Flexistipes sp.: one gene and its partner. The protein of the gene in region 1 interacts with the protein of each later gene in a pairwise test. Links are inferred from orthologs where the notes say so. Each region holds a gene or a part of one and is shown on either strand. Other genes may lie near its edges.

Region 1 (8,350 bases):
CATAAAAAAAGCATCCGTAAATTTTGATGAACCGAAAAAAGCGGCAATTGCAACATCCCGAACCAAGCCGAGAATCCTGCTAGTAAGCACGCCGGAACTTGATTTCACAAGTTTGGATAAAAAGTTATTCATAATATTCCTAAATCCGTTAAATTAACTTTACTATTAAAAGATAGTAAGTTATAATATTTTTGAGTTTAAAAGTAAAAATATTTTTATGTTTTAAGAATCTACAGGGAGGTTTTTATGACCAAATCTCAACTTATCGAAAAAATTGTTGCCGAGAACCCCAATCTGACAAAAAAGAATATTGAGTACATTGTTAACAATGTATTCAGCAACATAAAGGATGCCTTGGGCAACGGTGATAAAGTCGAAATAAGAGGATTCGGCAGCTTTAAAGTCAGGGACAAAAAATCAAAAATCGGAAGAAACCCCAAAACCGGAGAACAGGTTAAAGTTCCGCCGAAGAAAGTTCCATATTTTAAGCCTGGTAAAGAAATTAAAGAAACATTGCTTAAATCATAATAAACCCCCGCTTTATGTTACGGGGGTTTATTAAACGTTTACTATTAAATTAACCCGCCAGCCTGGCAGATAATTTTCTTAAGCTCAGGTAAATCCCGAACCTGCGCCACAGGATGAGCCGCTTGAAGAATTTTCGGAAGAGGATGAAAAAGCTGAAATCTTCTTTTTCACATCAGTAGCCCCGCATTCCGGGCACTTTATCTCTTCTGAAAGTTTAAATACAAGCTTGCTGAATTCCTGTCCACAACCTTGGCATTTATACTCAAAAATCGGCATCCGTCGTACCTCTTTTACTTACAGATGTTTTTGCAGGGCATCAACATAGACGCCTTTTGGTTGCACGCCTATAAACTGCTCAACAACTTTGCCGTCTTTGAATATCATAACCGTGGGTATACTCATAATGCCATACTGTGCAGCAAGCTGCTGATTTTCATCAACATTGACCTTGCCTACTTTTGCCTTCCCTTCAAATTCGGCAGAAACCTGATCAAGTGTAGGAGCCAGCATTTTACAAGGTCCGCACCATACAGCCCAGAAATCCACTACAACAGGAATATCGCTTTCCAATACTTCCTTTTGAAAATTCTCTTCAGTGAATACTAACGACATTGCAACCTCCTTTTTTTGTGAAAACTAATATATAGTTTTATGAATATTTGTCAATTAAAAAGGCACCCATTTTTCAAGCCGCACACTTCACAGCTGACAGATCTCTTAAATTTACACGAGTTCAACATACCAAGTCTGGTAATGGCAAAATCATATTTAACCGGATCACGCTTATCTATAGTTTTGAAGTAATCCGTTATTAAACGGGCATTTCGGTGGCTGTTAGCCTCAGAAGAAATAATACCAAAATTTTTTGCAAATCTTAATATATGTGTGTCAGGGGGGTAAAGCAGTTCTCCTGTTTTGTAAGCCCCCCAAAGACCAAAATCCACATCATCTTTGCGAACCATCCACCTTAAAAACATTCTTAATCTTTTCAAGCCTGATTTGCCGTATTTGGGAAAAAGGAAAAAATATCCTCTCCCGGCATTATTCTCGGCGCCGAACCCTCTGGCATAATCAAGAAATCCTTCCAGGGCCTTCTCAAGACTATCTGATAAATTTACGAAAAAATTCTGAACGCTGCCGTATTGCAAATAAATTCTTTTTATCAGTGTAACCAACAGCCGGATATCCTCGGCCGTTTGAAAGCGATAGTATAGCTTTGCCTCAGAATTATCAGTCTCAAAAGGGTCATTTCCGTACCTGTAAAAAAACTTTTTCAGAAAATCCTGAATGGCGTTAACTCTCCCGTAAGCAAAAAGAGAAGAAACAAGACTTATGTATTCCTTATTTCCGTCAATTCTGGAGGGAAAAATAATGGGATCTGTACCTATAAATTCAGCACGCGTATATTGAGAGTATATATGCTCCCAAAATATTCTTTCAGAGGGACGTGATACAGAAGGCAAGTCTAATGAATTAATTGGCTTCAGTACTGCATTCCCGGCAGACACCGAACAAATTAAGTTCGTAACCTTCGATTTCATCCTGCAGAGAGGTGGATCCCATATCAAGGCTCACATCAAAAACATCTTTAACACTGCCGCATTTTCTGCAATAGAAATGACCGTGAGATGACATATCCGGATCGTATCTGCTGCATTGCGGATCAACAGTCACCTGCTTGACAACACCGGCCTTTACAAGAGTATCCAGCGTATTATAAACGGTGGCAAAAGAAAAACTTTTATCGTTTTTCCTCAGCTGGTCAAAAATTTCCATCGCTGAAGGGTGAGAAGTGTTCCCCTCAAGAGCTTCCACTATCCACTCCCGCGGTTTTGTAACTTTGTACCCAGACTTCTTAAGCATATCAAGAGCTTCTTCTTTATGCATTTTGCAGCTCCTCAGTAAAAAAAATATTTTGCCTAACAACTGTTACTTTGGAATCAATATAATTAATTTGCCTGAAAAATTCAAGGAAATTAAAACTTCCTCTATCGTTTATCTTAACATAAATCATACAATTTTCATCATCTTTTTTAACAAAATACTCTTTAAGGTCAATTATTTTTTCTCTGCCGCGTTTAGTAATCTTTTTATAGAGTGCTTTATTTTCATAAAAAGCCCCGATAAGCTGCATATAAGCTTCAAAATTCAGAGAATAAGCTGCAATCATTTCATCGCTCATTTTATTCTCAAACTGCCGGATACCCTTCATCCTGAATCCGGAAGGTAACTTTTTGTTAAGCTGGTTTAACAACAAATTTTTGTCTTTAACATAAGCCTTTATAATAAGCTTTTCATTATAACCTTCCATACCCACTGAGAGAGGATAAATATAACTTATCCGGGGTTGAGGATTGTACCCCTGCGAATAAGACATATCAACATCACACATTTTAAATACATGTGCGAATGCCCTGCACGTTTCAATAGCTGAAAATAGAACAGCGGAATCTTTCTTCTCAAAATCAATAATATAACTAAAATATTTTTGATCAATATCAGACACACTGTTAAACTCATTTACATTAAAAGATTTTTTGCCCGGTGATGCAAATTCATTCCTGAGAAAATCGAAATCACAAACGCCGCACCCTACACAGATACTTGTACTGCCTACTCTGCAATCTTTTGTCATTACTTCCTTTTTCGACTTTTCAAATTCTGAAACGAGGAATTCCTTCTTAACTCCTATATCTATAAAATCCCACGGAAGTTCATCTTCGGTTTGCAGAATTTTCATTGAATATTGCTCAGGAGCAGAATCGTAATTTTTAAAAGCATTCAGCCATTTATTATAGTCAAAATGCTCACTCCATCCGTCGAACATAGCCCCTGACTTTACAGCATCCAACAGTATATTACCAATGGACTCATCACCTTTGGAGATAGCAGCTTCCATAACACTCTGTTGAATATCGTGAAAACTAAACTTTATCTTCATCTTTCTGAATTCCGATTTTAAAATGTTCTGTTTATAAGTCAATTCTTCAATACTGTTTTGGGGCCACCACTGGAAAGGAGTAAACGGTTTCGGAACAAAATTGGAAACCGACACACTAACATCAAAGCCGCCTTTGCCTTTAACATTCTCCTTTATTTTTTTAACGAGAGCGGCTATCCCCAAAACATCCTCTTCTGTTTCAAACGGCAGGCCTATCATAAAATACAGTTTAGCTGTTTTCCATCCGTTGTCAGCCGCTACTTTAACGGATGATATAATTTCATCCTCAGAAAGATTCTTGTTTATAATTCTTCTCATTCTTTCGCTTCCCGCTTCCGGTGCAATGGTAAATCCCGATTTTCTGACACGGGAAAGTTCCCTGAATATATAATCTTTGATTTTATCAGCTCTAAGGGAAGGAAGTGAAATGGAGGTGTGCGAATTTTTAACAATAGACGATAATCTCACCAGCAAATCCTCCAGACATGAATAATCTGCGGCGGATAAAGAAAGAAGTGAGGCCGTTTCATATCCTGTATTTTTAAGCTGATTGAGAATATTGTTCACAATATCATCAACATTTCTCTCTCTGACAGGTCTGTAAATCATGCCGGCCTGGCAGAATCTGCATCCCCTGCTGCACCCCCTGGATATTTCCGAAACAACCCTGTCCTGTACAGCCGGAATCAAAGGTACAACCGGAGCATTTACCGTAATATCATTTTTAAAATCTGTATAAACTTTTTTCACAACATGTTTTTCCGAATTCACAGAAGGGACATAAGTGAAATCATATGAATCAAAAAACTCAAGACGCTCTCTGCGTCCGGCAAATTTTTTCCCGGCGTATTCTTCACAAATATCTGTGAAAACATGGTCCATCTCGCCTATAAAAAATACATCTATAAATTTTTCCAAAGGCTTGGGGTTATAAACACAAGGGCCGCCGGCAACAATGACCGGAGAATCACTTCTGAGACTGCTCTCTGCCGGAATACCGGAATTAAGAAGTATGGACAAAATATTGGAATAAGATAATTCGTACTGGACACTGAAGCCTAAAATATCAAACTTCTGCAGAGGGGTTTTTGACTCAAGCGAAACAAAAATATCTCCGCCCATTTTATCAATTGCATCAGGCCAGGGCATAAAGAAACGCTCCGCATAAATCTGGGAAGATAGGTTTAGATTCTCATATAAAATCTTTATACCCAGATGTGACATCCCGACCTCGTAGTTGTCCGGGAAGGAAAGACACACCCTCAGCTTGTCAGAATACTCTTTTTTATAGGAATTTATTTCACTTCCCAAATATCTCGGAGGCTTAGACACCTGAAGAAAATCGTGGAAATTCATAACACAAACACTCCGTTTAAAAATCTGCCGGTCTGTCGTATCTGCGCATAGCTATGGAATTGACAATACCAAGCATAGACATGAAGGTAACAAGAGATGAACCGCCATAGCTTATGAAAGGCATAGGTATTCCCACAACAGGCATCATTCCGACAACCATTGAGGCATTAACAAAAAACTGAAAAAAAATAAAGGCAAAAACTGCCACACACATAATTTTTGCTGTGGGCTCTTTTGAATATGCGGAAATGAACAAAATTCGGGCAAGCAGACTTAAAAAACACAATAAAATAACAGCAGCACCCACCAGGCCGAATTCTTCGCCAATCACCGAAAAGATAAAATCCGTATGCTTTTCCGGTAAAAATTTCAAATGGGACTGTGTACCCTGAAGATACCCTTTGCCGGTAAGTCCGCCCGAGCCGACAGCAATTTTGGATTGAATAACATGATAACCCGCCCCGAAAGGATCTGCTTCCGGATTAAGAAATGTAACAACCCTCTGTCTTTGATAATCATGCATATTTGCCCATATCACGGGGATACTAACCAATAAAATTGTCAATACGGCAAAAAATGTATATTTTGTAATCCCTCTGTACAAAAGAACAATCCCCCAGACTGCTAAAAATATAACGGCTGTGCCCAGGTCAGGTTGCAAAAAAATCAGCAGCAATGGCGGGACGGCAGGAATAAATTTTTTCAGTATAGGGAAAAAAGAGAAATTTTTCATTCCGATATCCTTAAAAACCCTTCCCAAAGTTATAACCCATGCAACTTTAAAAAACTCAGAAGGCTGTAAACTGAAACCTCCTATATCAATCCATCGCTTTGCTCCCATGCTCACATCACCAAAAATCAAAACATAAACCAAAGATATCACACCCAAGGTATAAATTACAGCTGTCCAGGATATTAATCGTTTGTAACTTATAAATGAGAAACCAAGAAAAAGAGCAATACCAATAACACTCCAGGTTATCTGTTTTATATAATAATCTCCCGACTGTTGAAGCTGGAGATTGTATGATGCACTGTATATAGCCATAATGCCGAGAAACAGTAACAAGACCGTTTGAAAAAAAAGTATATAGTCAAAATTTACAACATGCCGTTTATCAATCTGAAACATAACCCATACTCACCATCTTATTTATTACCGCCCCTGAAATTGATGCCGCGCTGTGTCCTCCGGAGCCTCCGTGTTCAATCAGCGAAACTATAACATAGCGTGGCTCCTCAACAGGGAAAACGCCGCCGAACCATGAGTGATCCCTGTATTTTTCCGGGACTTCTCCTTCTTCATACTGTTCAAATTTTTTCAGGCTTACCACCTGTGCTGTTCCCGTTTTTCCACCGATTTTAATTTCACTAACCCTGGCGCGGTAAGCTGTACCGTGTAATCCGTATACGGCATTATACATAGCATTCAGGAGAAAATTCCTTGTTGAGTTATCGATATCTATTCTATTGTTAATTTTAACCGGTTTAGTCTCGAATCCGTCAGCGGTTTCAAAACCTTTTACTAAACCGGGCTGATAAATCATCCCGCCGTTGAAAATACCGCTCAGCATAACTGCCATCTGCAAAGGAGTGACATTGGTATACCCCTGCCCGATTGAGGTAATTATTGTTTCTCCAGGATACCAAGGCTGATCAAACGCCTTCTCTTTCCAGTTTCTATCAGGAAATATGCCTGATTTTTCATTAGGCAAATCGATACCTGTTTTTCTACCTAAAGAAAAGTTATGTGCATATCTGCTGATAGTGTCGATACCGAGCTTAAGCCCAAGGTTATAATAATATATATCACAAGACTCCACTATTGATTTTTTTAAATCCACTTCGCCATGGCCGGATTCTTTCCAGCACTTATAATCATAACTGCCGTAATAGAACACTCCGTTACACTCAAAAGTAGTATCAGGGGTAATTTCATTTTCCGTCAAGGCGGTTGCAGCCATTAAAATTTTAAAGACAGAACCCGGTGGATAAGAGCCTTCAATAGCTCTGTTTAACATGGGTTTGTCCTGATCATTTGTTATAGCTTTCCAATAATCACTTTTTATAAAAGGAACAAACTTGTTCAAGTCATAAGATGGGTTTGTCGCCATAAGCAAAACCTTATTGTTGTAAATATTAAGAACAACTATTGCTCCTTTTTTTCCCTTCAAAAGTTCCATTCCAAACTTCTGAAGGTCATAATCCATGCTGAGCACAACATTTGCACCCGGTTTTGCATGTTTCGTTTTCAAAACTTTAACAACCTGACCAAAACTGTTAACCTCAACCTGTTTGGCACCGTTAACCCCTTTAAGTCTTTCTTCGTATTCCTTCTCCAAACCGGTCTTTCCTATTAAATCACCAGGTCTGTACCCATTATACTTTTTCAACTCACTATCGTTAACTTCCCCCATGTATCCAACCAAATTACTGTATGCAAAACCGTCTTTGTAATTTCTTACGGCCTCCATATCTATTCTGATTCCTGGATAATTTTTCAAATTTTCATAAAGGTAAGATACTTGTTTGAAAGTTAGACCCCTGAAGATGGTAACCGGGTCATAGTAGTATCCTTTCAAAATCTTCTCTTTAGCCTCTTCAACGTTTATATTCACAACATTTTTTAACTTATCAAACAGCCTGTCCAGATTCCTGGTATCCTCTCTGATAACACTGAGATTGTAACTGGGGGCATTCTTAACCAAAATTTCACCATCTCTATCCTTTATAAACCCCCGGGGAGCCTTAATTCTTAATATTCTGATACGGTTATCTTCCGAAAGCCGCTTATATTTGTCATGCACAACCACCTGAAGATAATAAAGTCTTAAAAAAAGGAGCAAAATTAAAAAGAAAGTAGCTGCAAACAGCAAGAAACTGCGTTTTTTATATTTGGCAATAACATTTTCTTCAAGAAAGCGAAAAAGCATAACCGAAATCCTTTAATGAAAGCAAAACAAAATACAGTGATGAGTTAACAACCAGAGGAATCAGAAGTAAGTTACTATCGTTAGCAAATGAATAATCGGTAAAAGAAAAAGCGATAACTACAAAGATAGTATAACTCAGAAATGAATACAGCAGTTTAATCAGCAGGTTGTTATAATCAAAAAGCGTAATAAGCAGTCTTTTTGTAAAGTAAAATAAAATTATGCTCAAAACAGAAATACCGAAAATTCCGAATGTTATAAAATCGTTAAACATACCAAGTAAAAATGCATGCGGAATCAGATTTTCACTATCCACTTCATGTTCCAAGGCAAAATATATTAAAAAAGGGTAATTTATGTAATTGAGCACCCCGTCAAAAATCATAAACAGAACATAACAGACAATCAAAGCCACTGTGATTTTGATGTACCTTTTATTCTTCATCTTTTACTACTAATACGTTTTCAAGTTTATAAAAATTTACCTTTTGCTCCACAAATATCTTCTGAAAAATACCGTTCACAGATTCCGTGTTTTTTACAGCGTTACCCACCGGTATACCTTTAGGATAAAGTCCTCCAAGTCCCGAGG
Region 2 (3,746 bases), on another replicon or contig:
TTAGAAGCTGAACCGTTCCATTTATCACAGTCAGAGGATTTTTTATTTCATGCAAAAAGGAGCTTATATCAAAAAAACTGCTATATTCAGCAAAAATTTCATCCATTGGAAACAAAATGACATAAACCGTGCTTTCATACTCAGTGGACTTAATGAAAAATTTTTCCTGATTTATGTGGATAAGTTTTTCATTTCCCGCCAATTTACTGCTGAGAAAATAGGGGATATCATGAATACCTGACTTGATGAATTTTGGGAAAAGGTTCTCAGCGCTGCTGTTATATTGGGCAATTTTATTTTGTTCAATTGCAATCAGAGGCATTCCCAAAAGATCAAAATGGTCGAACAGGTCATTATTTATATTGTTCATAAATTATTTAACAACTTTTTGCTCTTCCGGGTTTCTGTAAAACGGTTCAAAGGAATACTGCTCGGAGTAACTGTCCGTAATCTTGTGGGTTTCTTTGTCCACTTTGTAATAGTAAACGTTATCCGTTGAAGGCATTACTTCATAGTCCCTGTATTTAACGGCATCTTCGGTAAAATCAATCCATGCCGGTAGTGCAGCTCTTGCACCAGTTTCCAGATTACCGATAGTTTTATATTCATCAAATCCCGTCCAGCTGCCGATAGTTAAATTAGGTGTAAATCCGACAAACCAGGCATCGATATAGTCATCTGTCGTACCTGTTTTACCTCCCATTACACGGTGAATATGACTGGCCCTGCGGCCGGTTCCGTTTTCTATGACATTTATCAGCATATCCGTCATAATCTGGGCAGTCTCAGGTTTCAGCGTCCTTTCTGCAACTGTCGGCTTTTGTTCATAGATTATCTCGCCGCTTCTGTTAACCATTTTGGTTACATAAAAAGGCTTCATTCTTTCTCCCATATTGGGAAAGACCGAATATGCATAAACCATCTCTTTCAGCGAAATTGCACCTGAGCCAATGCTTATCGAAAGATTGTTTGCAAGGTCTGAGGTTATTCCAAATTTTTCAGCATAATTTTTTATTGTGGAAACACCGATCTGATCAGCCAGTTTAATTGTAACAACGTTTCTGGACTTGGTAAGTGCCTTCTTCAATGTTGTAAAGCCATAAAATTCCTTTTCAAAATTCTCAGGCCGCCAGAACTCGTTCTTATTTTCCATGGTTTTTATAATAGGTGCGTCAAATACCAGAGACATGGGGTTATATCCATTTTCCATCGCTGCGGAATAGACCACGGGTTTGAATAAGCTTCCCACCTGTCTTCTAGCATCCACCGCCCTGTTGAACATGGATTTTTCATAGTCATAGCCACCAACCATGGATAGAATTGCACCCGTTTTGGGATTTATAACCATAAAAGAGCCTTCAACCTGAGGCTCCTGGGTAAGCTCATAATAAGGTTCTTTCTCAGCACCTGTATTTTTTACCAGGATATAATCTCCCTCTTTTATAATTGTTCTCAAGTCATCCAGCCTGTTGCTGTCCCCTTTATAGGGGTGGGCCCACCTGCAGTCTCTAAGAAAAATGCTTGCTGTATTGTTATCAATTTTTATTTCAGCCTTATATCTGCCCACTTCGGATACTTCGGCAACAATGTAGTTCCCCTCTTCTGTTATATATGAGATATCTTTAAGTTTTTTATCAATATCACTTTCGCTTTCATTTCCTATAGGGCCGAAATACCCCTGTCTGTTTGTCACTTCGGCCAAATTCTTTTTCACAGCTTTTTCAGCTAATTTTTGAAATTTCATATTCAAAGTAGTATAAACCTTATAGCCTCTGCTTTCCAAGTCATTTATATTTAACTCTTTTTCAAGGTTGCTTATCACATAGTCCACAAAGTAGCTGGCTGTTCTTCTCATGTTGGGGGCTTCGTCAATAATTTTTATTTCTGTTTGTGATGCCTGATTGTATTCATTTTCTGTTATAAAGCCCTCTTCGTACATCCTGTATAACACATGATTTCTTCTTTCCTTGGCTTCATCCGGATTAATATGCGGAGCGTAGTATCCGGGTGCCTTCGGAAGTCCTGCTATCATTGCGCATTCTGCTAAGGTAAGATCGGATACATGTTTGCCGAAATAAAAACGTGCTGCAGCTTCCACTCCATATGCACCTCTGCCGAAATATACCTGATTCAGATACAGCTCCAGAATTTTGTCTTTGGTTAAATAATTATCTATTTTGTAGGCCAGAATAGCCTCTTTTACCTTCCGCTTAAGTTTTCTTTCCGGAGTTAAGTATATAACTTTGACAAGCTGCTGAGTTAATGTACTTCCTCCCTCAACAATGCGTCCTGCTTTAAGATTTACAAAAAACGCCCTGACAATTCCCTTTAAATCTATCCCGTCGTGCTCATAAAAACGGCTGTCTTCAACTGCAATCAAAGCCTTTTCAAGTTTATCAGGAATTTTTTCAAGACTAACCGGATATCTTCTTTTGCTGCCGAGCTCTGCAATAGTTTTATTGTCTCTGCCATATAAAATGGTGGGCTGTTTATATTTGAAATCTTTCAGTTGTTTGATGGACGGCAGTTCGCTGTTGAGCTTAAAGAAATAAGCACCAAGCCCAATAGTTACCGATAAAGTCAAGACGACAAGCAGTATGCCGGTATATAAAAGAAATTTTTTCATTTTATTTATTTTTTTGCCTTATATTCAAACAGCATATCTCTGATTTTCGCTGCTTTTTCATAGTCAAGTTCCTCTGATGCTTTATACATTTCTTTTTCCATAACTTCAATGTCTTTTTTCCTGTCACCGGTCAGCAGTCTCTCAACGGCATCATCTTCAACCTCAACTGTTACATAGTCTTTCTCGTAAATACTGTCCAGAATATTTGTTATCTCACTCTTTATCGTTTCCGGTGTTATTCCATGTTTTTCGTTATATAACTGCTGTTTTTTTCTTCTTCTGTTTGTTTCCTCAATAGCGAATTTCATCGATTTCGTCATTTTGTCTGCATAAAAAATAGCTTTGCCGTTTACATTACGTGCTGCGCGGCCTATTGTCTGTATAAGGGATCTGTCAGAACGCAGGAAACCTTCTTTGTCAGCATCAAGTATTGCAACAAGGCTTACTTCGGGAATATCAAGCCCTTCCCTCAACAAATTTATACCCACCAGCACATCAAACTTCCCAAGCCTCAGCTCTCTGATTATTTTTATCCGCTCCAGAGTATCAATTTCCGAATGCAAATACTCAACCCTTAACCCCATCTCTTTATAATATCTTGTCAGATCCTCAGCCATCCTTTTTGTAAGAGTTGTCACAAGAATCCTTTCGCCTTTTTCAACAATACTGTTAATCTCGCTGTATAAGTTGTCCACCTGGTTTTTTGCCGGCCTAACTTCGATTGCCGGGTCCATAAGTCCGGTGGGTCTGATGATTTGTTCAACAACAGTATTGCCGGAATCAGTAATTTCAAAGTCAGCGGGTGTTGCACTGACATATAAAACCTTATCCAGCCTTTTATTAAACTCATCAAATCTAAGCGGTCTGTTGTCAAGAGCTGAAGGCAGTCTGAAACCAAACTCCACAAGTGTTGACTTTCTGGATCTGTCACCCTTGAACATCCCCCTGACCTGAGGAATTGTGATATGTGACTCGTCCACAATCACAAGTGAATCCTCGGGGAGATAACTAAGCAGTGTCGGCGGAGTATCTCCCGGATTGCGCCCGTCGAAGTATCTCGAATAATTTTCGATACCGTTGCAGTACCCCGTTTCCTCAATCATCTCTATATCGTACATTG

The links.
Region 2: the proteins of mrdA (region 1) and UMU13_RS04535 interact in binary tests that used the Escherichia coli proteins (3 or more experiments, as listed by UniProt). The link is inferred for Flexistipes sp. from one-to-one orthologs.

Annotation. Positions count from the first base shown.
Region 1 is NZ_JAXKVW010000014.1:53,000-61,349, reverse strand. What follows is about bases 5,352-8,350. They hold mrdA (penicillin-binding protein 2), read right to left. Parts: upstream 7,759-8,350; coding sequence 5,944-7,758; downstream 5,352-5,943. Other genes in these bases: mreC (rod shape-determining protein MreC), read right to left, coding at 8,193-8,350; UMU13_RS09530 (hypothetical protein), read right to left, coding at 7,739-8,203; rodA (rod shape-determining protein RodA), read right to left, coding at 5,352-5,957. Also shown: murein biosynthesis integral membrane protein MurJ, read right to left, coding at 1-132; UMU13_RS09570 (integration host factor subunit beta), read left to right, coding at 247-528; UMU13_RS09565 (FmdB family zinc ribbon protein), read right to left, coding at 613-804; trxA (thioredoxin), read right to left, coding at 823-1,140; UMU13_RS09555 (TIGR02757 family protein), read right to left, coding at 1,191-2,036; UMU13_RS09550 (Fur family transcriptional regulator), read right to left, coding at 2,002-2,415; UMU13_RS09545 (TIGR03960 family B12-binding radical SAM protein), read right to left, coding at 2,408-4,825; more of rodA, read right to left, coding at 4,842-5,351. UniProt on the Escherichia coli protein: Catalyzes cross-linking of the peptidoglycan cell wall. Responsible for the determination of the rod shape of the cell. Is probably required for lateral peptidoglycan synthesis and maintenance of the correct diameter during lateral and centripetal growth.
Region 2 is NZ_JAXKVW010000004.1:86,408-90,153, reverse strand. What follows is about bases 1-2,942. They hold UMU13_RS04535 (penicillin-binding protein 1A), read right to left. Parts: upstream 2,627-2,942; coding sequence 374-2,626; downstream 1-373. Other genes in these bases: uvrB (excinuclease ABC subunit UvrB), read right to left, coding at 2,632-2,942; UMU13_RS04540 (two-component system sensor histidine kinase NtrB), read right to left, coding at 1-370. In the rest of the region: more of uvrB, read right to left, coding at 2,943-3,746. UniProt on the Escherichia coli protein: Cell wall formation. Synthesis of cross-linked peptidoglycan from the lipid intermediates.